3 regions of the Lentzea sp. NPDC102401 genome follow, and region 2 is predicted to be linked to each of the others. Evidence: riboswitches for the same ligand, from Rfam matches in the RefSeq annotation. Region 2 holds a riboswitch; each other region holds the start of a gene.
What was found. Region 2 has a riboswitch for cobalamin ahead of ACIRG5_RS09265 (CbtB-domain containing protein). Riboswitches for the same ligand answer to the same signal wherever they lie in the genome.
Positions count from the first base shown of each region.

Region 1: it holds a riboswitch for cobalamin, as region 2 does, so the genes downstream of both, metE (5-methyltetrahydropteroyltriglutamate--homocysteine S-methyltransferase) here and ACIRG5_RS09265 (CbtB-domain containing protein) in region 2, are expected to answer to the same signal.
Region 3: it holds a riboswitch for cobalamin, as region 2 does, so the genes downstream of both, ACIRG5_RS18505 (FecCD family ABC transporter permease) here and ACIRG5_RS09265 (CbtB-domain containing protein) in region 2, are expected to answer to the same signal.

Region 1 covers NZ_JBIWKS010000005.1:417,709-427,380, reverse strand. The annotation lists gene ACIRG5_RS20920 (NPP1 family protein) at 1-26, opposite strand, end outside; gene metE (5-methyltetrahydropteroyltriglutamate--homocysteine S-methyltransferase) at 181-2,406, opposite strand; cobalamin riboswitch at 2,514-2,719, opposite strand; gene ACIRG5_RS20910 (TetR/AcrR family transcriptional regulator) at 2,718-3,278, opposite strand; gene ACIRG5_RS20905 (enoyl-CoA hydratase/isomerase family protein) at 3,355-4,095, shown strand; gene ACIRG5_RS20900 (AMP-binding protein) at 4,088-5,464, shown strand; gene ACIRG5_RS20895 (acyl-CoA thioesterase) at 5,461-5,850, shown strand; gene ACIRG5_RS20890 (amidohydrolase) at 5,847-7,400, shown strand; gene ACIRG5_RS20885 (GNAT family N-acetyltransferase) at 7,397-8,002, shown strand; gene ACIRG5_RS20880 (siderophore-interacting protein) at 7,988-8,809, opposite strand; gene ACIRG5_RS20875 (hypothetical protein) at 8,886-9,365, shown strand; gene argG (argininosuccinate synthase) at 9,458-9,672, shown strand, end outside.
Region 2 covers NZ_JBIWKS010000002.1:806,391-816,062, forward strand. The annotation lists gene ACIRG5_RS09255 (HAD family hydrolase) at 1-305, shown strand, start outside; gene ACIRG5_RS09260 (CbtA family protein) at 342-1,097, opposite strand; gene ACIRG5_RS09265 (CbtB-domain containing protein) at 1,124-1,312, opposite strand; cobalamin riboswitch at 1,366-1,500, opposite strand; gene ACIRG5_RS09270 ((2Fe-2S)-binding protein) at 1,571-2,221, opposite strand; gene ACIRG5_RS09275 (phosphoribosyl-ATP diphosphatase) at 2,330-2,593, shown strand; gene hisG (ATP phosphoribosyltransferase) at 2,609-3,469, shown strand; gene ACIRG5_RS09285 (antibiotic biosynthesis monooxygenase family protein) at 3,466-3,777, shown strand; gene ACIRG5_RS09290 (phosphoribosyltransferase) at 3,738-4,352, opposite strand; gene ACIRG5_RS09295 (thioesterase family protein) at 4,425-5,195, opposite strand; gene ACIRG5_RS09300 (PD-(D/E)XK nuclease family protein) at 5,195-6,040, opposite strand; gene ACIRG5_RS09305 (site-2 protease family protein) at 6,215-7,333, shown strand; gene ACIRG5_RS09310 (tRNA (adenine-N1)-methyltransferase) at 7,346-8,173, shown strand; gene ACIRG5_RS09315 (hypothetical protein) at 8,233-9,060, opposite strand; gene ACIRG5_RS09320 (hypothetical protein) at 9,101-9,672, opposite strand, start outside.
Region 3 covers NZ_JBIWKS010000004.1:699,519-709,190, reverse strand. The annotation lists gene ACIRG5_RS18520 (S8 family peptidase) at 1-1,025, shown strand, start outside; gene ACIRG5_RS18515 (3-isopropylmalate dehydrogenase) at 1,302-2,339, shown strand; gene ACIRG5_RS18510 (YciI family protein) at 2,412-2,831, opposite strand; cobalamin riboswitch at 2,936-3,055, shown strand; gene ACIRG5_RS18505 (FecCD family ABC transporter permease) at 3,088-4,110, shown strand; gene ACIRG5_RS18500 (ABC transporter ATP-binding protein) at 4,110-4,850, shown strand; gene ACIRG5_RS18495 (ABC transporter substrate-binding protein) at 4,847-5,824, shown strand; gene cimA (citramalate synthase) at 6,114-7,697, shown strand; gene ACIRG5_RS18485 (fumarylacetoacetate hydrolase family protein) at 7,715-8,473, shown strand; gene ACIRG5_RS18480 (response regulator transcription factor) at 8,541-9,200, shown strand; gene ACIRG5_RS18475 (FAD-dependent oxidoreductase) at 9,190-9,672, opposite strand, start outside.

The DNA of each region.
Region 1 (9,672 bases), on a different contig from region 2:
AGCGCGGACAGGAGCTTCTTCCTCAACTTCAGGCCTCCGGGGTGCAGGGGAGTGAGGCTTGCGAGGCCGAAGGTGGTACATGAACCACGTTCACGTCTAGGTGCTTCGCCAAATCTTTGCCATACCGGGAAATTCACAACCTCGGGACGGAATCGATCACGTCCCGAGGTCGCGCTCTCATCAGCCCAGGTGGGCGCGTACCCGGTTGGCCGCGGCGACCAGGTTTCGCAACGCCGGCTCCACCTCGGCGTAACCGCGAGTTTTGAGCCCGCAGTCGGGGTTGATCCACAAACGTTCACCTGGCACCGCGCGTACCGCTTCGGTGATCAGCGCGGCGATGTCGTCCTCGCCCGGCACCAGCGGCGAGTGGATGTCGTAGACGCCGGGACCGATGCCCCGCGGGAACTCCAGGCCCTCCAGGATCTCCATCTTGGACCGTGCGGCCTCGATGGTCGTGACGTCGGCGTCGAGGTCGGAGATCGCGCCGATCACCTCGCCGAACTCCGAGTAGCACAGGTGCGTGTGGATCTGGGTGCCCGGCGTCGCGCCCGCGGTGGCGAGCCGGAACGCGCCGACCGACCACTCCAGGTACGCCGGTTGGTCCTTCCGGCGCAACGGAAGCAGCTCGCGCAACGCCGGTTCGTCGACCTGCACCACCCGGATCCCGGCGGCCTCCAGGTCGCGGATCTCGTCGCGCAACGCCAGCGCCACCTGGTTCGCCGTGTCGGCGAGCGGCTGGTCGTCGCGGACGAACGACCACGCGAGGATCGTCACCGGGCCGGTCAGCATTCCCTTGACCGGCTTGGACGTCAACGACTGCGCGTAGGTGCTCCACGGCACCGTCATCGCCTTCGGGCGCGAGATGTCGCCGTGGATGATCGGCGGCCGCACACACCGCGACCCGTACGACTGCACCCACGCGAACTCCGTGCTGGCGAAGCCTTCCAGGTGTTCGGCGAAGTACTGGACCATGTCGTTGCGCTCGGGTTCGCCGTGCACCAGCACGTCCAGGCCGATGTCCTCCTGCAGGTCGATCACGCGACCGATCTCGTCCCGCATCCGCTGCCCGTACTCGTCCTCGGTGATCTCACCGTTCCTGACCGCCGCGCGTGCCCTGCGGATGTCGCCGGTCTGCGGGAACGACCCGATCGTCGTGGTCGCGAGGGGCGGCAACCCGAGCCGGGCCTGCTGGGCCGCGGCACGGTCCTCGTACGGCGCGCGGAGGCCGTGCTCCGGCCGCAACGACGCGATGCGCGCCCGGACGTGGTCGTCGCGGCGCGGGCTGGGCACCTGGTGCCTCGCCTCGTCGGCCCAGCCGCCGTCGGCCCCGTCGCGCAAAGCCTTGCCCAGCACCACGATCTCGCGCACCTTCTGCCTGGCGAACGCCAGCCGTGCCCGCACGTCCGGCTCCAGGGTCTCGGCCTCCAGGTCGTACGGCACGTGCAGCAGCGTGGAGGACGACGACACGACGACCTCGCGCGCCGAACCCAGCAGTGTCGCGGCCTTCGCCAGCGCGGCGTGCAGGTCGGTGCGCCACACGTTGCGGCCGTCGACCAGACCTGCCACCAGGATCTTGTCGCGCAACGCGGGGATCGCCACCGACGTGTCCGGTGCGCTGACCAGGTCGATGCCGATCGCCTCGACCTGCGAGGAGGCCAGGATCGGCAACGCCTCGCCCAGGTCGCCGTAGTAGCCGGTGACCAGCAGTTTCGACCTGCCAGGCAGCCCGCTCAGCGTCCGGTACGTGCGGCGCAACGCGTTCAGTTCGGCCGGTGTGCGGTCGGCGGCGAACGCCGGTTCGTCGATCTGCACCCACTCGACGCCCTCGACGCGCAGGCGGCCGAGTAGTTCGACGTACGCCTCCAGCAGGCGGTCGAGCAGCGTCAGCGGTGCGAAACCGGGGACCGTGCTCTTGGCCAGCAACAGGTACGTGACCGGACCGAGCAGCGCGGGCCGGGTCGTGATGCCGAGTTCGAGCGCCTCGCGGTACTCGGCGATCGGCTTGTCGCCGGCCAGCCGGAACTCGGTGTCCGGGCCCAGTTCCGGCACCAGGTAGTGGTAGTTCGTGTCGAACCACTTCGTCAGTTCCAGGGCCGCGGCGCCGTCCCGGCCGCGTGCTGCCGCGAAGTAGGTGTCCAGTTCGGACAGTCCGAGGTCGCGGAACCGCTGGGGGATCGCGTCGAAGAGGAACGAGGTGTCGAGCACCTGGTCGTAGAACGAGAACGTGTTCGACGGCACGGAGTCCAGTTCGGACAGTTCGGTCCAGGTCTGCGCCCGCAGGTTCCTGGCGGTCTCCCGCAGTGCGGCTTCGTCGATCTTCCCGGCCCAGTACTGCTCGACCGCGCGCTTCAGTTCGCGCTTCGGTCCGATCCGGGGATAGCCGAAAACAGTGCTGCCAATGGTCACAAGCTCTCTCCTCGCGAGCGTGCGGAAGCACCGGAGACACGCGAGCAGGGCGGCACGGAGCCGCGCCCGTCAGCCCGCCCGAGAGGCTCCGGAGCACCGCGCACCGGGTCGGCGCGCGGACCGGCGGCAGGTCTTCGGACTCGTGGGCGTCTCGCGCGCTCCTACCGGCCGTCGCTTCCCAGATCTGGCAGACCCAGTGCTTCTGACGGCTTTCGTTCCCACTCACCGCTGCGGGGCAGTCCCGGACTCGCACCGGGTTCCCTTTTGCTCCACCCGGAACGAGTCCGGGTGAACCGCTGGCAGTACCGACACTAGCGGGACGCGCCGAGCATGCCCAGCGCCATGGCCGCGTATTGGATGGTGAGATCACTCAAGTCGACCGGCCCGGCGGGGGAGTACCACCGGGAGACGCCGCTGCACATCTCCAGCAACGCCAGCCGGGCGACGCTCGGATCGGCCACCGTCAGCTTGCGCGCCCTCACGCCGTCGTCGATCGCGTCCTGCCAGAAGTGCTCGTAGCGGTCGCGCAACGCCACGATCTCCTCGCGGCCCTCGCCGGTCAGCGCACGCATCTCGCCGTCCACCACCGCGGTCTCGCGCGGCTTCTCGGCGTGCGCCCGCACGTGCATCTTGACCAGTGAGACGAGACGGTCCGTCTCGTCGCCGGTGATCTGCTCGGCCTTGCCGATCAACTCGGTGAGGCTCGTGCGCATGATCTCGACCAGGAGATCTTCCTTGGTGCCCATGTAGTGGTAGAGCGTGGCCGACGAGAGCCCGGCGGCCTGCGCGAGGTCGCGGATGCCGGTGCCGTGGAAGCCGCGTTCGGCGAACAAGCGCACGGCGGCCTCGCGGACCCGTTCCTCCGTCGTCATCTGCTGCCTCCCTTGACCGCCTGGACGCCCTCACTCTAGCGTCAGGGCCGATCGATCGATCGATCGAAGGGGAGAGATGACCGTCGACTACTCCTGTGCCGAGGGCATCGCGCAGGTGCACCTGAACCGTCCGGAACGGCTCAACGCCGTCGTCCCGGCGCTGGTCGAGGACCTGCTGGCCGCGTTCGCACGGGCACGTGAGGACGGGGCGCGGGTGATCGTGCTGGCGGGCCGTGGCAAGTCGTTCTGCGCCGGCCACGACCTGAAGGAGCCGGTCCCGGTCGAGACCGAGGAGCAGACGCGGGCACGGCTGGAGCGCATCCAGGACGTGACCCGGGCGATCCGCGACTTCCCCGGCATCGTGATCGCGGCGGTTCACGGCTACGCGCTCGGTGCGGGCGCGGAGTTCGCGCTGGGATGCGACCTGGTCGTGGCGCAGACCAGCGCGGAATTCGGGTTTCCCGAGGTCGGCGTGGGGCTCAGTGTGACGGGCGGGATCTCCAGCCTGCTGCCGAAGCTCGTCGGCCTGGCGCGCGCCAAGGAGATGCTCCTGCTCGGGGAACGGATTCACCCTCCCCGCGCGCACCAACTGGGGCTGATCAACTCCTACGCCCTGAACCACGAGAAGCACGCGATGAAGCTCGCGCGCCGCATCGCCGAACAGCCACCGGTCGCGGCCGGGCTCGCGAAACGGGCGCTCGACCTGGGCCTGGACTCGACGCTGGAGCAGGCGATGGCGACCGAGGTCGACCACGCGATCGTCACGAGCCTGTCCGGCGAGGGGGACGAGCCGCGGGAGGAGTTCGGCCGTGGCTGACCTGATCTCCGCGCTGCGGACGGCCGTGACGCGATGGCCGGACAAGACCGCGTGGACGTTCGATCCGGGCGGCGCGTTCACGTTCGCCCAGATCGACGCGCTGTCCGACGGGTACGCGCAGGCGTTGCGGGACAGGGGGATCCGCGCGGGTGACCGGGTCGGGATCATGCTGCGGAACGTGCCGGAGTTCCCGCTGGTGTGGTTCGCGCTGATCAAGCTCGGTGCCACCGCCGTGCCGCTCAACGTCAAGTACCGCTCGGCCGACGCCGATCACGTGCTGCGGACCGCCGAGGTGGCCGCCGTGGTCAGTACCGAGGAGTTCCGGCCGCTGCTCGCCGATCACGTGGTGCACTTCGTCGAAGAGCTTGAGCCCGCCGACGGGTTCGTGCAGGGCGAGGTGGCCGCGCCGGTCAGCCTGCAGTTCACCTCAGGTACCACGGGAAAGCCGAAAGCCTGCGTGCTGTCGCACTCCTACTGGCTGACGCTCGGCGGCAGCCTGGCCGAGCACTTCCCGCACCTGAGCTCCGACGACGTGATGCTGACGGCACAACCGTTCCACTACATCGATCCACAGTGGAACGTCGTCGCGGCGCTGCTCTCCGGCGCGCATCTCGTGGTGCTGGACGGCTTTCACCCGTCCTCGTTCTGGGCGAAGGTCCGCGAGCACGGCGTGACCTACTTCTACTGCCTCGGCGCGATGCCGGCGTTGCTGCTGCGCATGCCGCCCGACCCGCTGGACCGAGAGCATTCCGTTCGAGTCGTGCAGGCCTCGGCGATCCCGCCCGCCCTGCACGCCGAACTGGAGGAGCGGTGGGGTGTCGGCTGGTTCGAGGCGTTCGGCATGACCGAGACCGGCGCCGACCTCCGCATCACCGCCGAGGACCACGACCGGTTCGTCGGCACGGGCTGTCTCGGGCTGCCCGCGCCGCATCGCGAGGCCAGGATCGTGGACGGCGAACTGTGGCTGCGCGGCCCCGGCATGATGGACGGCTACCTGGGCCTGCCCTCGCCGTTCGCGGACGGCTGGTTCCGCACCGGCGACCTGGCGCGGATCGAGGACGGCCGCGTCTACCACCTCGGCCGCAGCAAGGACATGATCCGGCGCAGCGGCGAGAACGTGGCCGCGCACGAGGTCGAGGAAGTACTGATGTCGCACCCGTCGGTGCGGCTCGCGGCCGTGATCGGCGTTCCGGACGACATTCGCGGTGAGGAGGTGAAAGCGTTCGTCGTCGGAGAAGTCACTGATCAGGAGCTCGCCGCGTTCTGCGCGGAAAGACTGGCGTCGTTCAAGGTTCCGCGTTTCTGGGAGTTCCGCGAGGATCTACCGCGCACCCCGTCCGAACGCGTCGCCAAGGAGCTGCTGCGGTGAGCTTTCACTGGGAGAGCCCGGTCTTCTTCGATGAGCTGGACCTGAACGGCACCTTGCACAACTCGCGGTTCGCACTGCACGTCGAACGAGCCCAGTCCGCGCTGTTCGAGTCGATGGGTTTCGGCTGGTCGTCCTACGCCGACCGCGATCCAGACCTGAACTACGTGGTCAAGGAACTGCACGTCGAGTTCAACGCGGCCTTCACCGCGCCCGGCGTGCTCCCGGTCGAGATCACCGCCGACCGCATCGGCACCACCAGCGCCCGCTACGGCTTTCGTTGCGGCCGTTACGCCTCCGGCTACCGGGTGATCGTCAAGGTCGGCCAGGACGGCCGTCCCGCACCGTGGAGCGACTGGTACCGCATGGCTTTCGAAGGGCTCTCATGATCAGGGCGGACCTGCTGCTGACGAACGCCGAGTTCGTGACGCTGGACGGCCCGGCATCCGCGCTCGCCGTGCTGGGCGACCGGATCGTGGCGCTGGAGGAGGTCCCGGCCCGCGAGGTCGTCGACCTTCAGGGCGCGACCGTCACGCCGGGCTTCCACGACGCCCACAACCACATGGCGTGGTTCGGGCTCACTCTGTCCGAAGTGGACTGCCGGGTCACGAGCCTCGACGCGCTCTACGCGGCAGTCGAAGCCGCGCCGGACGGCGAGTGGGTCGTCGGCCACGGCTACGACCAGAACAAGTGCGGTGGCCACCCGACCCGCGACGGCCTGGACCGCGTCGCGCGCGGCCGCAAGGTGTGGATCAAGCACACGTCCGGCCACATGTGCGTGGTGAACACGCCCGTGCTGGAAGCGCTGGGGATCTCGGAGAGCGCGGTCGAGGTCTCCGGCGGGCTCGTCGTCACGGAGAACGGCCGGCCGACGGGTTTGCTGCAGGAACAGGCCCAGCAACTGGTCGGCCCGCTCGTGCTGCCCTACCCGGTGGACACCCTGGTCGACGCGATCGACCGCGCCGGTCGCGTGTACCTGAGCGAGGGCATCACGAGCTGCGTCGAGGCGGGCGTCGGCGGCGGCTGGATCGGCAGGTCCCCGGTCGAGCTGGAGGCCTACCACCGCGCCCGCGACCGGGGAAAGCTGCACGTCCGCGTCGAGTTGATGATCGCCGCCGATGCCCTGCACCCCGTGACCGAACTGGGTCTGGGCCTCGATCTGGGCGTCCGCACCGGCTTCGGCGACGACTGGCTGCGCATCGGCCCGACCAAGATCTTCTCCGACGGCTCGCTGATCGGCCACACCGCCGCGATGTGCCACGACTTCGCCGACACCCCGGGCAACCACGGCTACCTGCAGGACTCCTCGGAAGCGTTGCGATCAAAGATCATCGCCGCCCACCGGGGAGGCTGGCGCGTCGCCACGCACGCGATCGGCGACGCGGCCATCGACCTGGTCCTGGACGCCTACGAGGAAGCGCACCGCCTCGACCCGCGCCCGGACGTCCGCCACCGCATCGAACACTTCGGCGTGGCCCGCCCCGACCAGGTCGAGCGCGCGGTCGCGTTGGGCGTGATCGCCGTGCCCCAGGGCCGTTTCGTCAACGAGATCGGCGACGGCATGCTGACAGCGCTCGGCCCGGACCGCGCCGCGTGGGCCTACCGCCAACGCTCGCTGCTCGACGCGGGCATGACCGTCCCCGGTAGCTCGGACCGCCCGGTGGTGAACGGCGCCCCGTTGCTCGGCATGCACGACATGGTCGAGCAGCTCACGTCGTCCGGCACGCCGTTCAGCCCGGCCGAGGCGGTGACGGGCCTGGAAGCGTTGCGCGCCTACACCTACGGCTCCGCCTACGCCAGCAAACAGGAACACCTCAAGGGCACCCTGACCGTGGGCAAACTCGCGGACCTCGTCGTGCTCTCGGACAACCCGGTCACCGCCGGCCGGATCAAGGACATCCAGGTGCTGCGCACGATGGTGGGAGGACAGTTCCGGTGAGGCTCGTAGCCGCTTCTTCGCTGACGCCAGAGGAACTCGCGCACGTCCAGCAGATCTACTTCGACGGCTTCGAGCCACACCTGCGCGCGTCGTTCGACGACCTGCTCGCCGACACCGCCCTGGTCCTGATGGACGACAAACCGCTCGGCTTCGCCGTCCTGCGCACCCTCGGCGACACCGGCTGGGTCTACCTGCGCTACTTCACCGTGGGGGAAAAGGGCCGCGGCCTCGGCGAACACCTGTGGACGCACCTGCGCGCCGTCATGACCGCCGCGGGCCACACCCGGATCATCTACGACGTCGAGGACCCGGCCCAGCACGGCATCGACCCGTCCGAGGAACGCGTCCGGCACCGCCGCATCGCGTTCTACCGCCGCCTCGGCGCCGTGCTGCTGCCCGTCAACGGCTACCTGCCGCCGCAGGGCAGCGCCGGTTACCCGATGCTGCTGATGGCGGCGGACTACGTCGCCCAGACCCCGGCCGCCGCCGACGACCTGGCCCGCATCACCGTGGCCGTGTACGAGCACCGGTACGGGATCGCGGCGTCCGATCCGGTGGTGACGCGGACGTTGCGGCTGAGCGGCGTCTCACCTGCGGGCTGAGCCGGCCTTCCAGTACCCGCTGAACATGATCGCCTTGCGGTCCACCCCGCGGTCCTTGGCCAGGTGCCGCCGCACCCCGGTCGCGAGCGCGGACTCCCCGCACGCCCACGCGTAGTCCACAGTGGACAGCACCTTGCCCTGGATCGCCTTCAGCACCGCGGAACCGGGCTCAGCGTCGCCGCGGAACACCCACTCCGCCTCGAGGTCGATCCGGTACGACTCGTCCGGCACCTCGACGAACACGTGCACCGGCCGCGTCTCGACCTCCAGGATCGCCGCGAGGGCGGGCAACGCGGTCTCGTCGGCCGCCAGCAGCACCGAGCCCTCCGGCGGCGGCAGGTAGGCGGAACCGCCCGCGCGGAATCCCGCCTGGTCGCCCGCGGTCGCGCGGCGGGCCCAGCGCGTGCCGGGGCCCGCGTCGCCGTGCACCACGAAGTCGACGTCGATCTCGGCTACGTCGGGCCGGTGCGCGCGGACCGTGTACCAGCGCAGGTCCGGCCGCGTGTCCTCGGGCATCGCGCGCAACGACGAGCGGACGTTGACGCGGTCGTCGGCCGGCATGACGAGCTCGCGGCCGGTCGCCATCAGCAGGCCGAAGTACTCGTCCGGGCCGGTCACCTCGAACGAGGCGAGCTCCGGCGCGTGGAAGGTGATCCGGCGCATGTGTTCGCCGAGCTCGGTCACCGCCGTGACGGTCATGACGAACTGGTCGAAGACCTCGCGGCGGTTCGCGGGGGCCATCAGCAGCTCGGCGGCCTTGGTGGCGGCCTTGAGCGTGAACCGGTCGAAGGCGGAGTAGCGCGACATGCCAGCAAGGTACACCTTTGGTTAGGCTTACCTAAGCTCTCGGGCGAAATCGGGGCTGGTACCGCAGACTGCGAACATGTTCCCGAGGACCGCGCAACAGCAGTGGTGGTTCGAAGAGCCCGCCAGCAAGAACCGGAGTCAGGCCATCGGCCTGCGGCTCGCCGTCGCCTACCGCCAGCGGGACGCCGAGGCCGTCGCACGGCTGCTGCCCGCCGACGAGGGTGAGATCTGGCTGGTGATGGGCGCGCTGGAGAACGGCCTGCTCGGGCTCAACCAGCTGTACCCGCCCGGCCCGCCGGACGAGGTGTGGGAGCGTGTCACGCCGATCATCGACGCTTCCGCGCCCCAAGGTGTCGCTCCGCGCGCACGTGCGTTGCTCGCGGCGATGACGGACGCGATGTACAACGCCACGCTCGGCGAGGTCAACGAACGCAAGGAGCAGGATCCGTACGTCGGCGCGCACCTGTACGCGGCCATCACGGCGATGCGCTCCATGGAGCACGAGGGCAGCATTCAGCGCATGCAGGCCAAGGCCGACGAGCTGGACTTGGCCTAGCTCGCGCCCCTGAGCTGGGGTGATAGTGCTGAGGTGCAAGTAACAGACACCCCGACGTGCATGCCCATACATCGTCGTGCATAATTCTCAACGTGTCCAAGGTGCTCACTTCACTTCCCGCCGGCGAACGCGTCGGCATCGCCTTCTCCGGTGGTCTCGACACCTCCGTCGCGGTCGCGTGGATGCGTGAGAAGGGCGCTGTGCCCTGCACGTACACCGCGGACATCGGGCAGTACGACGAGCCCGAGATCGAGACGGTCCCGGGTCGCGCCGGCACGTACGGCGCCGAGATCGCACGTCTCGTCGA
Region 2 (9,672 bases):
CGCTGACCGAGGTCGCGCTGGACACGATCGGGCGGGACCTGTTCGACGTCACCGTGTGCGGCGACGAGGTGGACGGGCTGAACAAGCCGCTGCCCGAGCCGTACCTGAAGGCGGCACGGCTGCTGGGAGTGGACGCGGCGCGGTGCGTGGCGATCGAGGACTCGCCCACCGGAGTGGCCGCGGCGGTGGCGGCCGGGTGCACCGTGCTGGTCGTGCCGTGCGACGTCGAGGTGGCGGCGGGGGAGCGGCGGATCTTCCGCGACTCGCTGGTCGGCGTGGACGCCGAGGTCCTGAAGTCTCTTTAGACGGGTGTGGGGTGGCCGCGTGGCCACCCCACACCATCAGGCGACAGCGGCCTTCTCAGGGGCCTTGGCCCTGCGCGCGGCCGGGTCGATCAGCAGGCCGAACACCACGCCGATGCCGACGTAGAGCGTGGCGAGCTGGGCGAGCGAACTGAGGCGGAACTGCCACAGCACGTTCACCGGCATGTCCGCGGGGATCGTGTCCGGCGGCGCGGGGAACGCCAGCAGCACCACCGCGACGGCCGCGGCCACCGCGAGCAGCACGGCCGTGGTCCGCACCGGCTGCGACTGCGCGCGCAGCTGTTCGGCGAGCCAGCTCGCGGCCCACACGATCACCAGACCGGCCACCACCACACCGAGGTAGAGCGCGGTCCGGTAGTTCACCGTCTCCGGGTCGCCCACGGCGGGCGGGTTGGCCGGGTACTTGAGCCACGGCAGCAATGCCACGGCACCGAACACCGCGGCACCGAACGCGAAGCTGCGGCTGAACGGCGTGCTGCCGGTGAACCAGCGCTTCGACAGCGCGTAGGCCGTGGCGAACACCAGGCCCACCGCGATGCCGACGATCACCACGCCGAGCATGCCGCCCGCGATCTGCGCGCCGCGGCTGACCAGCTCTTCCTCGCCGCCGTGCGGGTGGCCGGCCTCACCGGCGGGTTCCCGGGCCTCCTCGACCGCGAGCGCGGCGCGAATCGGGATCTCGGTCACCAGGAGCTGCACGAGCGCGGAGGCGACACCGGCGACACCGCCGGCCGCGACTCCGCGCAGCGCAAGGGACTTGTACGTCGTCGTCATGTCTTCCCTGCCTGGGATCGGGGGATCTAGTGGCAGGGCACGCCGAGCGCGTGGCGCCCGTCGTGGAAGAACTCGTGCAGCAACTCGGAACCCGCGCCGAGCGCGAGGCCGTTCTCCTGCAGGACCAGGTAGGTGACGATCAGGCCGAGCACTGAGACGGCGAAGGCCCATTTGGGCACGCGGACGGCGGACAGGCTTGCTGCGGGGCTCGTCATGACGGGCTCCTCCATACCTCGTGGAAGGTCAACTCTCCTTGCGGCGCCGCAGCCGGTCTCCTGACTCCCGGATCAACGCTGCCCCCGCGTCTTCCCAGCCCTCTCGCGAGGGCCAGTGACGTGCTCGGCGGGGATCGCTTCCCGGTCACAGTGGCGAGGACCGCGCCGGATTTTCACCGGCTTCCCGTCACTGCGGCGCGTGCACCGTAAGTTGATCGGCCCGTTAAGCACAACCGGCCATAAGAGTTGTTGCGTTCCTCACTTCACGAGTGGACAGTCACCACACTTCCCACCTGCGGCGACGCGGTAGTAGAGACAACACGACCGACGCCGGAACGAGACCTCTCCGGGAAAAGTCAGAAATTCCCCCGCCTGTTCGAACGGCGGGGCGCTCATGAGCCGTTCGCCGCGTTCTTCCGCTTCCTCGGCGGTGAGCATGCGTGCGCGCACAACCATTTTGAGCGCGCCCGCGATGTTCGACATGGCGTTGCCCCACAACAATCCACGCGCCACCGGGGTCACGTCCTGGATCGCCTCCACCACCGGTGCGAGCGCTTGGGCGGCCTCCGGGCCCAGTCGTGGCTGGTCGATGCGGACGCTCAGGCCGTTCGCCGGGTGGTGCTGCCACCAGAGGTTCTCCGGGCGGACGTCGATCGGGATGCCCGCGGCCGTGAGCGGGCTGAGCAGCCGCGCCGTGTAGCTGAGGAAGAACAGGCTGGCCGCTACGCGTGGTTCTTCCGCTTTGTACCGGATCGCGATGGCGTCGATCGTGGTCCTGAGCGCCGGGCCCTCCAGCAGCGCCGTTCCCGGCAGCCAGGACTCGTCCGGGCGGCCGACGTCGAGCGCGAAGAACGGGTTGATTCCGCGCACGCGGCGGAGTGCTTCGAGGACCTCGGCGAACTCAGACACAGAAGTTCACGCTACCGGGTGTCCATGCAGGACAGATCGCGTCCACGGCCTGGGACAGATGCGACCGCGGTGTGGACGGGGGTCGCCGGGATGGGAGGATGTCGTGCCGTGAAGACCTTCGATTCCCTGTTCGCTGAACTGACCGAACGAGCCGCCACCAAGCCGGAGGGTTCCGGCACCGTTGCTGCGCTCGAGGCCGGGGTCCATGCGCAGGGCAAGAAGGTCCTGGAGGAGGCGGGCGAGGTCTGGATCGCCGCCGAGTACGAGTCCGACGAGAAGCTCTCCGAAGAGATCTCGCAGCTGCTCTACCGCCTCCAGGTGCTCATGCTGGGCCGTGGGCTCACCCTCGAAGACGTCTACAAGTACCTCTGACGGAAGACTTCTCACATGCTGCGCGTTGCAGTCCCGAACAAGGGCGCGCTCGCTGAACGCGCCTCCGCCATGCTCACCGAGGCCGGCTACCGGCAGAGGCACGAGCCGCGCGACCTGACCGTGCTCGACAACAACAACGAGGTCGAGTTCTTCTTCCTGCGCCCCAAGGACATCGCGATCTACGTGGCGTCCGGCGACCTGGACCTCGGCATCACCGGCCGCGACCTGGCCGCCGACTCGGGTGCCGACGACAACGGCAACTCCGTCGAGGAGCTGCTGGCGCTGGGCTTCGGCTCGTCGACCTTCCGCTACGCGGGGCCTCGCGGCACCGACTGGAAGGTCTCCGACCTCGAAGGCAAGCGCCTCGCCACCGCGTACCCGAGGCTGGTGGGCCGCGACCTGAAGGCCCGCGGCATCACCGCGAAGGTGATCCGGCTCGACGGCGCCGTGGAGATCTCGATCCAGCTGGGCGTGGCCGACCTGATCGCCGACGTGGTGGGCTCCGGCCGCACCCTGCGCCAGCACGACCTGGTGCCGTTCGGCGAGCCGATCTGCGAGTCCGAGGCGGTCCTCATCCACCGCCACGGCTCGGAGCTGTCCGCCGCCAAGAAGCAGCTGACTGCCCGCATCCAGGGCGTCGTGTTCGCGCAGCAGTACCTGATGCTCGACTACGACTGCCCGCGTTCGATCCTCGACGACGCCATCGCGCTGACTCCGGGCCTGGAGTCGCCGACCGTCGCGCCGCTGGCCAACCCCGACTGGGCGGCCGTGCGGGCGATGGTGTCGCGCAAGGAGGCGAACAAGGTGATGGACGAGCTGGCCGCGATCGGTGCCAAGGCCGTGCTGGCCTCGGACATCAGGTTCTGCCGGCTGTGATCACGGAGCACGCCCTGCTGGACGTGCTGCCGGGTTCTGCCGAGGAGTTCGAGTGGGCGTTCGGCGAGGCGCGGGAGCTGATCTCCGCCTCGCCGGGCTTCCGCGGTCTCGAACTGCTGCGGTGCCTGGAGACGCCGTCGCGCTACCTGCTGCTCGTGCGCTGGGACTCGGTCGAATCGCACACCGTCGGGTTCCGGCAGGGGCCTGACTACGCGAAGTGGTCGGCTCTGCTGCACCGCTTCTACTCGCCGTTCCCCGTGGTGGAGCACTACGAGAGCGCGCTGAGCACCTCTTCGTCCGTGATCTGATCGAAGGCCTCGTACCAGCGGCTGACCGCGCCGAAGCGGCGCGGGAGAAGGATCGCGATCACCGGCGTCGTGAACGCGGCCAGCGATTCTCTGGCGGCCACCGGGACGGCGAGGGTCGTGGACCGCGGTTCGTGCTGGGCGATCCAGTGCAGCGCCGCCCTGGCCGTGACTCCGGTGGCCAGGCCGTCGTCCACGAGGATCACGTCGCGGTCCTTGAGGGTGAGCGGCTTGTCCCCGCGGTAGAGGGCCGTGCGTCTTCTGGCTTCTTCGCGTTCCTCGTCGCAGGTGCGGCCCATTTGCTCTTCGGTGAGGTTCAGGGCTCGCAGCACTCTCGGGTCGTAGATGGGTTCGCTGTCCGCGGTGACGGCGCCCACGCCGTATTCCGGATGGCCTGGGGCGCCGATCTTGCGCGCCACGACGACGTCCAGTTGGGCGTTGAGGTGTCGCGCTACTTCTTTGGCCACTGGAACGCCGCCTCGGGGGAGGCCCAGGACCAGCGGGTCGTGCCACGGGAGGTCCGCGAGTCGCGCGGCGAGGGCGCGGCCCGCTTCCTGCCGGTTCGCGAACCTCTTCACAGTCAGGCTGACGCTACGCGACTCCGGGCTCAGCGGAACAGGCCCGCGACGGTGGCGTGCGCGGGCCCGGTATCAGCGTTCGCGCACGAACAGCGCCTGCGCCGTCGTGCCCACCGGCCCCTCCACGTCGTGCACCACGCTGGTCGCGAGCCCTACCCCGTCCGGCCCGATGGTCGTCCGCGCGTCCATGCCCACCCACTCGCCGACGGGACGGCGGTGCAGGTGGACCGTCAGGTCGGTGTTGATGGCGTACCACTTGCGAATGTCCACACGGGACGAAACGCCGCTGGCCGAGTCCACGACGGAGAACAGTCGCTCTTCCGGTGAGGGGTCGAAGCCCTCGACGACGGCCACTCGGGGGCGGGCCCACACCTGGGCGTCGCCCGGCGTGAAGATGCCGCCCGACACGGAAAGCCACTCGACGGCGGCGAGGTAGCCACCGCCCCAGAAGTCCGGGATCTCCATCGGTGCGGCGGAAGCGGGCGGTGTCAGAGCGAGGACTTCGCCTCCCGCTACGGCCGTGGTGTCCGAGTCGACGATGCGCCACGCACGCGCCGTCAGCACCGCACGGCCTTCGTGGGACAGCGACGCCGCGAGCAGTTCTACCGAGCGGCCTGGGCGTTCGACCGAAGTGGACACCGTGAGATCGGCCACCGGCACAGGGCCGAGCACCTCGAACGTCACGCGGGCCAGCGAAGACGACGGGTTGCCCAGAGCGAGCAGCGAGCGCACCAGCAACGCCGAGGGAGGGCCGAGGTGCTGGCTGTCCGGGCCCCACGGGCCGACGGTGTGCTCGGTGGAGCGGAACGTGTCGTCGCCCAGCGGCAGGTAGAACGCCGTCATCAGTCGCGGTCCTGGAGGGTCTCGGTGTCGTCGGGCTCCGGCCAGCCGGGGTAGGGCGGCGGGGTGCCGTCGAACGCCGGGCAGAAGGCCTTGTGGTCGCAGTAGTCGCACAGGCGGCTGGGGTTGGGGCGGAAGTCGCCCGTCGGGGCCGCGCGCATGATGGCCTGCCAGATCGCGTCGAGGGTGCGCTCGAAGCGGGCCAGTTCGGACTCGTCCGGGGTGTAGGCGAGGGCCTGGCGGTCGGCCAGGTACATCAGGCGCAGCTGGCGGGGGACGACGCCGCGCAGCTTCCACAGGACCAGCGCGTAGAACTTCATCTGGAACAACGCCTTCGCCTCGCCCACCTCGCGGGGGGCGGCGCCGGTCTTGTAGTCCACGACGCGGATCTCACCCGTCGGGGCCACGTCCACGCGGTCGATGTAGCCGCGCAGCAGCACGCCGGACGGCAGCTCGGACTCGACGAGGAGCTCGCGCGACTCCGGTTCCAGGCGCCGGGGGTCCTCGAGGCCGAAGTAGCCGTCGAGCAGCTTCGTGGCGGACGCCAGCCACTCCGCCTCCTCCTCGCTGCCCTCGACCTCGAACAGCGTCGAGAACTCCGGGCGCTCGGCCTTCACGCGCTCCCAGGCCGGCGTGATCATCGAACGCGCGCGGTCGGGCACGCGGTCGGCGGCGGGCAGGGCGAACAGGTCTTCCAGCACCGCGTGCACCACCGTGCCGCGCACCTGCGCCTTCGTCGGCCTCTCCGGCAGCCGGTCGACCGCGCGGAACCGGTAGAGCAGCGGGCACTGCTTGAAGTCCCCTGCCCGGGAAGGCGAGAGCGCGGGCCTGCGCAACGTGGTGCTCATGGTTCGCACCCTAGGACAGAGGTCTGACAATTCTGTTCTCGCCACCATGACAACCCCTAGCCCGAAGCCGACGAGGGCGAGCTCGGGGAGGCTCCCACTCGGGAACACCGCCCTCATCGACTTCGGGAGCACCACCAGACCGCGGGATCACACCCGGAGCCCTACAGTTCACCCGTGGCCGCGCGGATCAGTGAACGAGAGGGCGGCCTGCTGCTGTTCCGGGTGGCGGGCATCCCGGTGATCCTCGCGCCGTCGTGGTGGATCGGCTCGGCGATCGTGGTGGCCTTCTACGCGCCGCTCGTCGACGATCTCGCCCCCGGCACGCCGCCGGGAGTCGGTCTGCTGCTCGCCGCGCTCTTCGCGATCTTCCTCGGCCTGAGCGTGCTGGCCCACGAACTCGGCCACTGCGTCGCGGCGCTGCGGCTCGGCCTGCCGGTCAGAAGACTGCGGCTGTACCTGCTGGGCGGCCTGTCCGAGATCATGCGCACGCCCGGCAAACCCAGCCACGAAGGCGTGGTCGCGGGCGCCGGGCCGATCGTGTCCGTGGCGCTGGCGGCGGTCTTCGGCATCGGCGCACTGGTCATGGAGCCCGGCGACGTCGTGTGGGTGCTGGTCTTCCAGATCGCCGCCGCGAACGTCGCCGTCGCCGTCTTCAACCTCCTGCCCGGCCTGCCGCTCGACGGCGGCCGGATCGTGAGGGCCGGAGTGTGGGCCATGACGGGGCAACGGGCGATGGGCACGCGTGTCGCCGTTGTCGGCGGTTTCGCCGTGGCCATCGCATTGGTGGCGTGGGCGCTGTACGGCGTCGCGGAAGGCGCGGAAGACCGTTGGTTGCGTTTCGGCGTGTGCGTGCTGACGGCATGGGTCGTCGTCGCCGGCGCGAGGAGTGAACTCGCGAGCGAACGCCGCCGCACGTGGCCCGCCGGTGTCTCCCTCAGCGACCTGATCCTGCCGGTGCTCCAGCTGCCGGCCGAGAGCCCCGTGGCGGACGCGCTGAGCACGTCGGCGGGCCGGGGCGTGGTGCTGGTGCGGGCCGACGGCGTGGCGGCCGGTCTGCTCGACACCGAACTGGCGCGAAAGCTCGCCGCCGCAAGTCCTTTCGCACCCGCGGAGCAGGCGGCCGAGCCGATCCTGCCCGAGACCGTGCTGCTGGCCGACGAGCCCGGCGAGGAGATCGTCGAACGCGTCCAGGGCACCGCCGCGTGGCAGTTCCTGGTCGTCGACCTGGAGGGCCGCCCGGCGGGCGTGCTGCGCAGGGAGGACCTGCGTGCGGCCATTGAGAAGGGCGTTTGACACCATTGCGCGGTGATTAGCGCAAGTGGACCGTTCCAGCCGGGTGACCGGGTACAGCTGACCGACCCCAAGGGCCGGCACTACACGGTCGTTCTCGAACCCGGCAAGGAGTACCACACCCACCGCGGCGCCATCCCGCACGACAAGCTGATCGGCCAGCCAGAAGGCTCGGTCGTCGCGTCGGTCGGCGGCACGAACTTCCTGGCGTTGCGCCCGCTGCTGCCCGACTACGTGCTGTCGATGCCGCGCGGCGCGCAGGTCATCTACCCGAAGGACGCCGCGCAGATCTGCATGTACGGCGACATCTTCCCGGGCGCGCGCGTCCTGGAGGCGGGCGCGGGCTCTGGCGCGTTGTCGTGCTCGCTGCTGCGCGCGGTGGGGGAGAAGGGCAGCGTCCAGTCCTACGAGGTGCGCGAGGACCACGCGGTGCACGCCATCCGCAACGTGGAGACGTTCTTCGGCGAGCGCCCCGGCAACTGGTCGATCACCGTCGACGACGTGAAGAACCACGAGGGCGAGGTCGACCGCGTCATCCTCGACATGCTCTCGCCGTGGGAGGTGCTGCCCACGATCGCGAAGAACCTCATCCCCGGCGGCGTCCTGGTCGTCTACGTCGCCACCACCACGCAGCTCTCCGTCGTCACCGAGGCGCTGCGCGAGATGACGTGCTTCACCGAGCCCCACGCGTGGGAGACGCTCGTCCGCCCGTGGCACGTCGTCGGCCTGGCCGTGCGGCCGGAGCACCGGATGATCGGGCACACCGCGTTCCTGCTGACCACCCGCAAGCTCGCGGACGGCGTGACGGCACCGCGGCCGCAGCGTCGCCCCAGCAAGGGCTGATCCGATGCGAAAAGGGCCCCGCACCTCACCGAGGTGCGGGGCCCTTTTCGCGCGTCAGATCAGTTGCCTTCGAGCTTGTCGATGCCGCACACCGTCCACTTGCCGCCCTCCTTGGACAGCTTGTAGATGATGGCGCCCGACGTGGTCTTGCCCGGATTGGCCGGATCGGCGAGCCCGGTGAGGCTCTGCCGGAACGTGCCCGTGCTGCCCGACGTCCTGACCTCCGACACGGTGGCCTTCACGCTCGGGTTCGCCTTGGCGTTCTGGGCCTTCAGCTTGGGGAACTCCGCCGCGCACACCAGGTCCTTGACGTCGTCCGGGGTGCTGGTGCCCGCGTGAACGCCCTTCAGGATCTTGTCGGTGAACTCGTTCGCCACGTCCTCGGCGTCGCTGTCCCCGCCGCTCGACGAGCTCTTCGACGACGGCGCGGTCGGCTTCGTGCTGCCGTCCGCCGGGTCTGAGTTCGTGTTGGACGACGCGGTGTCCGTGCTGCTCGGAGAGTCGTCACCGGAGAGCAGGACCGCGGCCGTGACACCGCCGCCGACCAGGACGAGCACGCCGATGACGACGCCGATGATCAGGCCGGTGCTGCTCTTCTTGGGCGGAGGACCACCGAACCCGCCGTAGCCGGGCTGCTGGCCGTACGGGGGCTGTCCGGGCGGCTGCTGGCCGTACTGGCCCTGCTGCTGGAATCCGCCGCTGGGCGGTCCCTGCTGACCGAACGGGTCCTGCTGCGGCTGCCCGTACTGGCCGGGCTGCCCGTAGCCCGGCTGCTGGCCGTACTGACCGGGCTGCTGCCCGTGTCCCGGCTGCGGCTGTCCGCCGTAACCGGGTTGCTGCGGCGGCTGCTGCCCGTAGGGCCCTGGCTGCTGCGGCGGATAGGTCATGACGAGTTCCCCCGAAGTGGATGTACCGACGGCTTCCCGGTCAGCGGGTCGGCGTCGGGACCTTGATGTCCTTGGCCAGGATGCAGACCTTCCACTTGCCCGACACCTTCTTGAACTTCGTGTCGGAGTCGATGGTCTGGGTCTGGCCGCCGTAGTCCGCGGTGATGGTGATCTTGACGGTCGCCTCGTTGCCGGAGACGGTCGCGCTCTTGTAGACCATCTTGGGCACCGGGAGCTTCTTCATCTCCTCGGCGAGCTTCTTCTGCTCGGGGGTGGCCTTCTTCTCGGCCTCCGCGGCCTCGTCGAGCATCTCCTGGCAGGCCATCGACTTGGCCTTGCTCTCATTCCTGGAGGTCGCCGCGGCGATGTACTCCTCGGCGGCCTTCTTGACGTCGGCCTCGTCGTCGGAGCTGCCGCTGTTGCCGTTGTCGCTCGAACCGGAGTCCGTCGACGAACTGCTGGAGTTGCTCGAGCTGTTGCTCGTGAGCATGACGGCGGCGGTGATGCCGCCGCCGACGAGCACCAGCACGCCGATGACGACGCCGATGATCAGGCCGGTGTTGCTCTTCTTGGGAGGCGGAGGGCCGCCGAACCCGCCGGGCTGGCCGTACG
Region 3 (9,672 bases), on a different contig from region 2:
TCGAGGCCAACCAGCTCGACGTGCCGCGCCAGTTCCTCGCGGACGCCTCCGGTCGCGTGACCTTCACGCCGACCGCCGGTGCCACCGTGCCGCTGCGCCTGTCGGTCTACTCGGCGCCGAAGCCGGTCGCGGACATCAAGACCGCGTCCAGCCTCAAGTTCTCGGGCAACAGCAAGCAGGCCGTCCTGAACGTGTCCGGCAAGGGCATCGACCAGGGCACCGGCTCGCAGGCCTACCGCTCGCTGATCAGCGTTCTCGAGCTGCAGGCCCAGTCGCCGAAGCTGCGCGACTGCAAGCGCAACGTCACCGAGAACTGCGCGCTCAACGAGACCGCCAAGGGCGGCGACCTCCGCTACGTCGGCGCGGCCTCCACGGCCCCGCTGGCCAAGGCGCAGGGCAAGCCTGAGGAGGCGCTGCTCGCGTTCGGTGTCGCGACCTGGGGCAACTGGTACAACCTGGGCAAGAACACCATCCCGTTCGTCGACATCGACACCAACGGTGACGGCACGGCGGACTTCGAGGTGTTCGCGACCCGTCTGACCGACACCGACCTGCTGGTCGCGTCCACCGTGGACCTGAAGACGGGCGAGACCGTCGACATCCAGGGCGTGAACGGCCTGTTCGGCGACGTCGACGCGAACGTCCAGGACACCAACGTCGTCGTCCTGCCGGTGCTGCTGAGCGCACTGGGCATCGACGCGACGAAGGACACGGCTCGCCTCTCGTACGTCGTGGGCGTCGGTGGCTACTACGCCGCGCCGGGCAACGCGAACAAGCTCGTCGACGTCATCGACCGCAACCTGTCCTACGACCCGCTCAAGCCGGGTCTGTGGGCGCAGGGCGGCGGCGACGCGGCGCTCTCGTACCTCGCGAAGCCGGGCACCGCGCTCGTCGTCAACAAGAACGAGGCCTCGCTGAAGGCCGACAAGTCCGACGGGCTGCTGGTCCTCAACCACCACAACGCCAACGGTGACCGCGCGTCGGTCGTCCTGGTGAAGTCGAGTGGCCGGGGCGGCGCCTACTAGATCGGATGTTTCACGAGAGGCCCGGTTCCTCGTTGGGAACCGGGCCTCTCGGCACGTCACGGCCAGGAACTGCCTGCCGTCACCCCTTGACGCGACCCCGTTCCTGCGGTCGAGTGACACTCGAAAGTGGGATATGGGCCGTGTGGGTGTCCCGCAGTACGGGAGATAACACCCCGATGGGGTGTCCGGCATGCGGCGGGCGGCCTGGATGCCGGTAGCCTTTCGCGAAGGAAAGTAGTCCCACCAATTGGGGACTGACACCTGGGAGGTGTGTGGATGCGGCTCGCAGTGATCCCAGGAGACGGGATCGGGCCCGAGGTCATCGCTGAGGCCCTGAAGGTCCTCGGAGAGGTCGTTCCGGCGGCCGAGATCACTCGCTACGACCTCGGCGCGGCGCGCTGGCACGCCACGGGAGAGTTGTTGCCCGAGTCGGTGCTGGGAGAGCTTCGCCAGCACGACGCGATCCTGCTCGGCGCGGTGGGCGACCCGTCGGTGCCGAGCGGAATTCTGGAGCGGGGCCTGCTTCTGAGGCTGCGCTTCGAACTCGACCACCACGTGAACCTCCGCCCGGCTCGTCTCTACCCCGGTGTCCGCAGCCCGCTCGCGGACCCGCCGGAGATCGACATGGTGGTGGTCCGCGAGGGCACGGAAGGCCCGTACGCGGGCAACGGCGGCCTGCTCCGCAAGGACACGCCGCACGAGATCGCCACCGAGGTCTCGCTGAACACCTCGTTCGGCGTCGAGCGCGTGGTTCGGGACGCCTTCGCGCGTGCGTCGAACCGTCAGCGCCGGCACCTGACCTTGGTGCACAAGACGAACGTCCTCACGCACGCCGGCTCGTTGTGGTCGCGCGTCGTGGAGGAGGTCTCGCTGCAGCACCCGGACGTCACCGTGGCCTACCAGCACGTGGACGCGGCGACCATTCACATGGTCACCGACCCGGGCCGTTACGACGTGATCGTCACCGACAACCTGTTCGGCGACATCCTGACCGACCTCGCCGCCGCCGTCACGGGTGGCATCGGCCTGGCCGCGTCGGGAAACATGGACGTGACCCGCCGCAACCCGTCGATGTTCGAGCCGGTGCACGGTTCGGCGCCGGACATCGCGGGCCAGGGCATCGCGGACCCGACGGCCGCCGTGCTGTCGGTCGCGCTGCTGCTCGACCACCTCGGCGAGCACGAGTCGGCCCGCCGGATCGAGGCCTCCGTGGCCTTTGATCTCGCTACCAGGGACCACCAGTCGCCTGGGGCCACCTACGCCATCGGCGACCGTCTCGCGGCACTCGTGTCGTCGAACGTCCGCACTGGCTGAGGTTCATCCGCTTGACGTTTTGAAGCCCCGGCCGGATCTTCCGGCCGGGGCTTCGGCGTTTCCGCGCGTCGGTCAGAGCTGGCCGTTGGCCTCACGCCACGCGCGCTCCTTCTTGATCCACTCGTTGTCCTGCGGGAACTCGTCGATCGTCGGCACGCGCCGGATCTCGGTCTTGAACCCCGGGCCGATCAGCGGCATGCGCTTGGCCCACTCGATCGCCTCCTCCTTCGAGGACACGTTGAGCAGGTAGAAGCCGTTGAACAGCTCCTTGGTCTCGCCGTACGGGCCGTCCGTGACGACCGGCGGTTCGGCGGAGTAGTCGACGACGACGCCCTCGGACGGTTCGGAGAGACCCTCGGCGGCCAGCAGCACACCGGCGCGGATCAGTTCCTCGTTGAACGCGCCGACGATCTCCAGCATCTTGTCGAAGTCGAACTCGCCCATGTTCGCGTAGGCCTCGTCGGTGGCGCGCATGATCAGCATGTACTTCACGGTGGATCTCCTCGCTCGGTGTCTTCCTCGGTGACGTCCACAGGTCGAACGGGCCGCGGACCGGATCGACATCACACCCGGAGAATTTTCGAACTTTCTGTTTTCGCAGGTAGGGTCGGGTCAGTCGTGCGTGGGGGAAGACCGGTCGAAGTCCGGCGCTGACCCGCAACGGTAGGTCCCACCTGGGACGAGCCCGAACACCCGCTCACGGTGCCCGAGAACTTCCGACTCCGCCGTGGACTGCGGGAAGGACCCAGTGCTCTCCAAGATCAGCACGCTCGTCGGCGTGCTCGCCGTCAGCCTCGTCGCGGGCGTCGCGCTCGGCCCGGTCTCCGTTCCGTTCGACCTCACGCTCGAACTGCTGTGGGCGGCGCTGACCGGTGGCACGATCCCCGCCGATCTCGCCGGGCAGTACCACATCGTCTGGGACATCCGGCTTCCCCGCGTGCTGCTGGCCGCGGTCGTGGGAGCGGGTCTGAGCACCGTCGGCGTCGCGATCCAGGCGATGGTGCGCAACGCGTTGGCAGACCCGTACGTGCTCGGCATCTCGTCGGGCGCGAGCGTGGGGGCGACGGCCGTGGCGACGCTCGGAATCCTGTCCGGCCTCGGCGTCTACGCGTTGTCGGTGGGGGCGTTCCTGACCGGTCTCGGCGCCACGGCCCTGGTCTACATCACCGCGCGCACGAGCCGAGGGCTCACACCGTTGCGGCTGGTGCTGACCGGGACTGCGCTCGCGTACGGGTTCTCCGCCGTGGCGATGCTGCTGGTGTTCCAGGCGCCGCGCGGTGAGGCGGCGCGGGCCGCGATGTTCTGGTTGCTCGGCAGCCTCGGCGGGGCGAACTGGCAGTCGCTGCCCGTCGCCGCCGTCGTGACCGCGGCCGGAATCGTCTACCTGGCGACCAAGGCGCGGCAGCTCAACGCGCTGGCGATGGGCGACGAGACCGCGACCACGCTCGGCGTCGCGGTCGACCGGTTCCGCACGCACCTGTTCATCGTCACCGCCGCCATGACCGGCGTGCTGGTGGCGGTCAGCGGTGCCGTCGGGTTCGTCGGGCTGATGCTGCCGCACCTGACGCGCATGGTCGTCGGCGCCGATCACCGCAAGGTCCTGGCCCTCGCACCGCTGGCCGGAGCGTCGTTCCTGGTCTGGGTCGACGTGGCCGCGCGGATGCTCGCGGCGCCGGAGGAACTGCCGCTGGGCGTCATCACGGCCGCACTCGGCGTGCCGTGCTTCATCTTCCTGATGCGCCGCAGGTCCTACGTCTTCGGAGGCCGCTGATGCGCGTCGAGCTGCACGACGTCACCGTCCGGAACATCATCTCCGGCATTTCGCTGACCGCCTCTGGTGAGGTCGTCGGCATCGTCGGCCCCAACGGCAGCGGCAAGTCGACGACCTTGCGCTGCGTGTACCGGGCGCTCAAGCCCGACGCCGGCACCGTCCTGCTCGACGGCGAGAACGTCCACAAACGACACGACGTCGCCCGCCACCTAGCCGCACTGACCCAGGAGTCGCAGGTCGAGTTCGACTTCACGGTCGCCGAGGTCGTGGAGATGGGCAGGCTGCCGCACGACCGCGATCCCGCGCGTGATTCCCGGGTGGTTTCCGAGGCACTGTCCACCGTGGACGTTTCGCATCTCGCTTCGCGCAGCTTCCTCAGTCTGTCCGGTGGGGAGCGTCAGCGCGTTCTCATCGCTCGCGCGATCGCCCAGGAGCCGCGCGTGCTCGTGCTGGACGAGCCCACCAACCACCTCGACATCCGGCATCAGCTCGACGTGTTGAGGCTCACGCGTGGGCTGGGCGTCACGGTTCTGACGGTTCTGCACGATCTGAACCTCGCCGCTTCCTTCTGCGATCGGCTGTACGTGCTGGACGAAGGACGGATCGTCGCGTCGGGCACGCCTGTGGACGTTCTCGTACCTGAACTGATCGCCAAGGTTTTCCACGTCACCGCGCACGTCGTGCGGCATCCGACCACGGGAGTTCCCCAGCTCCTGTTCGACCAGGAGGTCACCCCTTGAGAACTGTTGTGTGCGCGGCTGTGCTGTTGATCTCCGGCTGCGGCGCCACGGTCGCCCAGGACACCTCCGCGTCCGACCCGGTGACCGTCACGAACTGCGGTCAGCAGGTCACGTTCGACAGGATTCCGTCCAAAGTGGTCACCAACGACACCGGCATCACCGAGTTGATGTTCGCGCTGGGGTTGAAGGACCGGATGGCGGGTTACGTCGTGTCCGGTGTCGACACCGTCGACGTGCGGACCTCGCCGTGGAAGGCCGAGTTCGGCAGCGTGAAACACCTGTCCGACAAGATCTCCAAGGAGGTCGTGCAGGGGGTCAACGCCGATCTGGTGTTCGCCGGGTGGAACTACGGGTTCAGCGAGAGCACCGGGTTCACGCCGGACTCGTTGAAGGCTCTGGGGATCGGGACGTACCAGCTGACCGAGGCCTGCCGGAACGGGGTGGGGAAGCAGCGCGGGATCATGCCCGCGCTGGACGCGCTGTACACGGACCTGCGCAACCTCGGGAAGATCTTCCGGGTCGAGGCGAAGGCCGAGGAGCTCGTGAAGGGGTACCAGGAGCAGATCGCCGCCGCCGGACGGTTGATGGAGGGCAAGCCTCGGCCGAAGGTGTTCCTCTACGACAGCGGGCAGGACCAGCCGTTCACGTCCGGGAAGAACGCCGCGCCTCAGGACGTGATCTCGAAGGCCGGCGGGGACAACATCTTCGGGTATCTCAACGACAGTTGGACGACGGTCAACTGGGAGACCGTCGTGCAGCGGGACCCGGATGTCGTGTTGATCGTGGACTACGCGGACGGGGAGGCGAACACCCCTGAGCAGAAGCAGGCGTTCCTGGAGGGCTTCGCCCCGCTCGCCAACTCGCCCGCGGTTCGGGGGAAGCGGTTCTTCTCGCTGCCGTATGCGGCGTTGGTGGAGTCGCCTCGCAACGCGGCTTCGATCGAGGCGTTCGCGAAGTTCCTGTCCCAGGGGTGAGGCGTCGCGCGGCACCGCGCGGGGCGGGTGCGGCGGCCGGTTCCTGTTCCAGCGGAAGGGCGCTTCGCGTTCAGTCACAGGCGTGAACCCGTGACCAGATAGTGGGAGATTTCCTCCCGTCGCTTGGTACACCGCGCCGGGCTGTGGCAGCATCGCCGACATGCTTCAGCACGTTGCCATCATTATTGACGAGCGCGTCGGGTAGTTGCCGCCCCTGGCACCCGACGCGCAGACCTCTCGCATCCCGCGGGGGGTCTTTTTGTTTGCCCGGATGAGGAGATGAACCCCGATGGCCGGCCCGACCGACGAGTTCCACGTCTACGACACGACGTTGCGCGATGGCGCACAACGTGAGGGCATTTCGTACTCCGTCACGGACAAGCTCGCGGTCGCGCGGCTGCTGGACGGGCTCGGCGTCGGGTTCATCGAGGGCGGCTGGCCTGGCGCACTGCCCAAGGACACGGAGTTCTTCGCTCGTGCCGCGGCCGGGGACCTGGAGTTGAAGCACGCCAAGCTGGTCGCGTTCGGGGCCACGCGCAAGGCCGGCGTCAAGGTCGAGGAAGACCCGCAGGTCAAGGCGCTGCTCGACAGTCAGGCGCCGGTGGTCACGCTGGTGGCCAAGTCGGACCTCAGGCACATCGAGCGCGCACTGCGCACGGACGCCGGCGAGAACCTGAAGATGGTGCGCGACACCGTCCGGTTCCTGAAGGACCACGGAAGGCGCGTTTTTCTCGACGCCGAGCACTTCTTCGACGGGTACGCGTTCTCGCCGGACACGTCGTTGCGCGTGCTGGAGTCCGCTGTGGAGGGTGGCGCGGACGTCGTCGTGCTGTGCGACACCAACGGCGGGCAGTTGCCGTTGGGGCTCGCGGAGACGGTCGCGGAGGTCGTCGAGAAGACCGGTTTCCGGGTAGGAATCCACTGCCAGGACGACACGTCCTGCGCGGTGGCGAACACACTCGCGGCCGTTCAGGCGGGCGCGACGCACGTTCAGTGCACCGCCAACGGATATGGCGAGCGGGCAGGCAATGCGGACCTGTTCGCCGTCGTGGGAAACCTCGTGACCAAGCTCGGCATGGAGGTGCTCCCGATCGGAGCGCTGGCCGAGCTCACCCGTGTCTCCCATGCGTTGGCCGAGATCGCGAACATCGCACCCGACACCCACCAGGCCTATGTCGGGTCGTCAGCATTCGCTCACAAGGCGGGTCTGCACGCGAGCGCGATCAAGGTGGATCCGGAGCTGTACAACCACATCGATCCGGACACCGTCGGCAACGACATGCGGGTGCTGGTCACCGAGATGGCCGGTCGGGCGAGCATCGAACTCAAGGGACGTGAGTTCGGGCTCGACCTGGCCGGCCGGGGGACCGAGGTCGGCAGCGCGTTGAAGCGCGTGAAGGAGTTGGAGGCGAAGGGCTGGTCGTTCGAGGCCGCCGACGCCTCGATGGAGCTCCTGCTGCGCACCGAGCTGTCCGAACTGGACACTCCACCCTTCACCTTGGAGTCCTACCGGGTCGTGCTCGATCACCGCTCGGACGGCGAGATCGTGTCCGAGGCCACGGTCAAGGTGCACGTGGCGGGGGAGCGGGTCATCGCGACGGCCGAGGGCATCGGGCCCGTGCACGCTCTGGACGCGGCGTTGCGCAAGGCGTTGTTGCCGCACCTGTCCTGGTTGGACACTGTGGAGCTGGCCGACTACAAGGTGCGCATCCTGACCGAACATCCCGGTACCGATGCCGTGACCCGTGTTCTGGTGGAGTCCACCGACGGTGAGCGGGAGTGGACGACGGTGGGTGTGCACGGGAACATCGTCGAGGCGAGTTGGCTGGCGTTGTGTGACGCGCTGGTGCACAAATCCATGCGAAGCGGCTGACCTCGTAAACTGGGGCCGTGCGCATCGCCCGAATTGCTCATCCCCAAGGCGTGGCCTTCGTCGCCGTTCATGGCGACGAGGCCGCGGAAATCGCCGAACACCCCTTCGGCACGCCCACGTTCACCGGCCGGAAGTGGCCGCTGGCGGACGTGAGGCTGCTCGCGCCGATCCTGCCCACCAAGATCATTGGTGTGGGGCGGAACTACGCCGACCACGCCAAGGAACTCGGAAACGAGGTTCCCGCGGAGCCGTTGCTGTTCTTCAAGCCCAACACGTCGGTGGTCGGCCCGAACGTGGAGATCAAGCTCCCGGCCGTGTCCGAGCGCGTCGACTTCGAGGGCGAACTGGCGGTCATCATCGGCCAGCCGTGCCGCGACGTGCCGAAGGCCAAGGCCGCCAGTGTGATCATGGGTTACACGATCGCCAACGACGTCACGGCGCGCGACCTGCAGAAGAAGGACGTGCAGTTCACGCGTGCCAAGGGTTTTGACACGTTCTGTCCGTTGGGTCCGTTCATCGAGACCGAGTTCGACCCCTCCGACGTCCGCGTCGTCACCGAAGTCGACGGGGAAGTCAAACAGGACGGCCGTACTTCGTTGATGGTGCACGACATTCCGTCACTCGTGGAGTACGTCTCCGGCATCATGACGCTGCTGCCGGGCGACCTGATCCTGACCGGTACGCCGGCCGGCGTCGGGCCGATGAGGGCCGGACAGACGGTCTCCGTGACTGTGGACGGCCTCGGCACGCTCACCAATCCGGTCGCAAATAGGTAGCCGTACGGAGCAATCCGGCGTCCGGCAGGTTACGCATCCGGGTACCCGCGAGTAACTTCCCGGTGTCATGACGGACCTGGCGTCCACCCGTGTGTTGCTGGTCGACGGATCGCAGCTCATCACCGAAGGGCTGCGGCTTTCGCTGCACCGCACGCACTGCTTCCGCGTTGTGGGCATCGCCCACACCGTGGCCGAGGCTGCGCGCAGCCTGCGCGGCACTGTGGTGGACCTGGTCGTCACGGACTTCGACGTGCCGGGCGCCGGACCGCTGCGCACCGTGCGGGACACGGCGCAATACAGACCGAGCGCCCGCGTCGTCGTGCTGTCCAATGCGGACAGTCCGAGCTGGGCCCGCGCCGCTCTCGACGCCGGCGCGGTGGCCTACCTGCTGAAGACCTCGCCGGTGGCCGAGCTGTTACCGCTGATCGCGGCCGCGGTGCGGGGTGCTCCCGCCACGATCGACGCGCGGGTGGGATCGCTCGCGCGCCTGCCGTCGCGGATGCCTCCACCCGCGTCACTCGGCCGGCTGTCGGCACGGGAGTTCGACGTGCTGGCCGAGATGGCGAAGGGGATGGACAACGCGCGCATCGCCCAGCGGCTCTTCATCAGCAACGACACCGTGAAGACCCACGTGAAGGCGATCCTGCGCAAGCTGGGCGCCCGTGACCGCGCCCATGCCGTGGCGTTGGTGCTCGGCGAGAGCTCCGAGGCCTTCGTCACGACCTAGCGATGGTCTGCGGTGCCCTGCGCGCGAAGTCCGGCGCGTGCTCGGGACGCGGCCCGATCGCGATCATGTAGGCCGGCACCGCCTGCAGGAACGGCAGCTTCCGCGCGACCTTGAGCATGAACGGCGTGCCGGTGTTCGAGACCGTCGCCGTGCTGTCGAGCTTGCGGCCCAGGAACAGCCGGTGGATGACCCGCTGCATCGTCTGGATCACCACGGTCGGGAACAGCCTGCGCCCGCGCACCTTCGCGAGCGTCGCGCTCGTGACCCCGCCGTCCCGCAACGGGCGCGCGAGCACGGTGGCCGCGGCGACCGCGTCCTGCACGGCGAGGTTGATGCCCACTCCGCCGACCGGTGACATCGCGTGCGCTGCGTCACCGATGCACAGCAGCCCGTCGACGTGCCAGTGCCGCAACCGGTCCAGCTTCACGTCGAGCAGCTTCGGGTCGTCGATGGTCCTGATGTGCTCGACCCG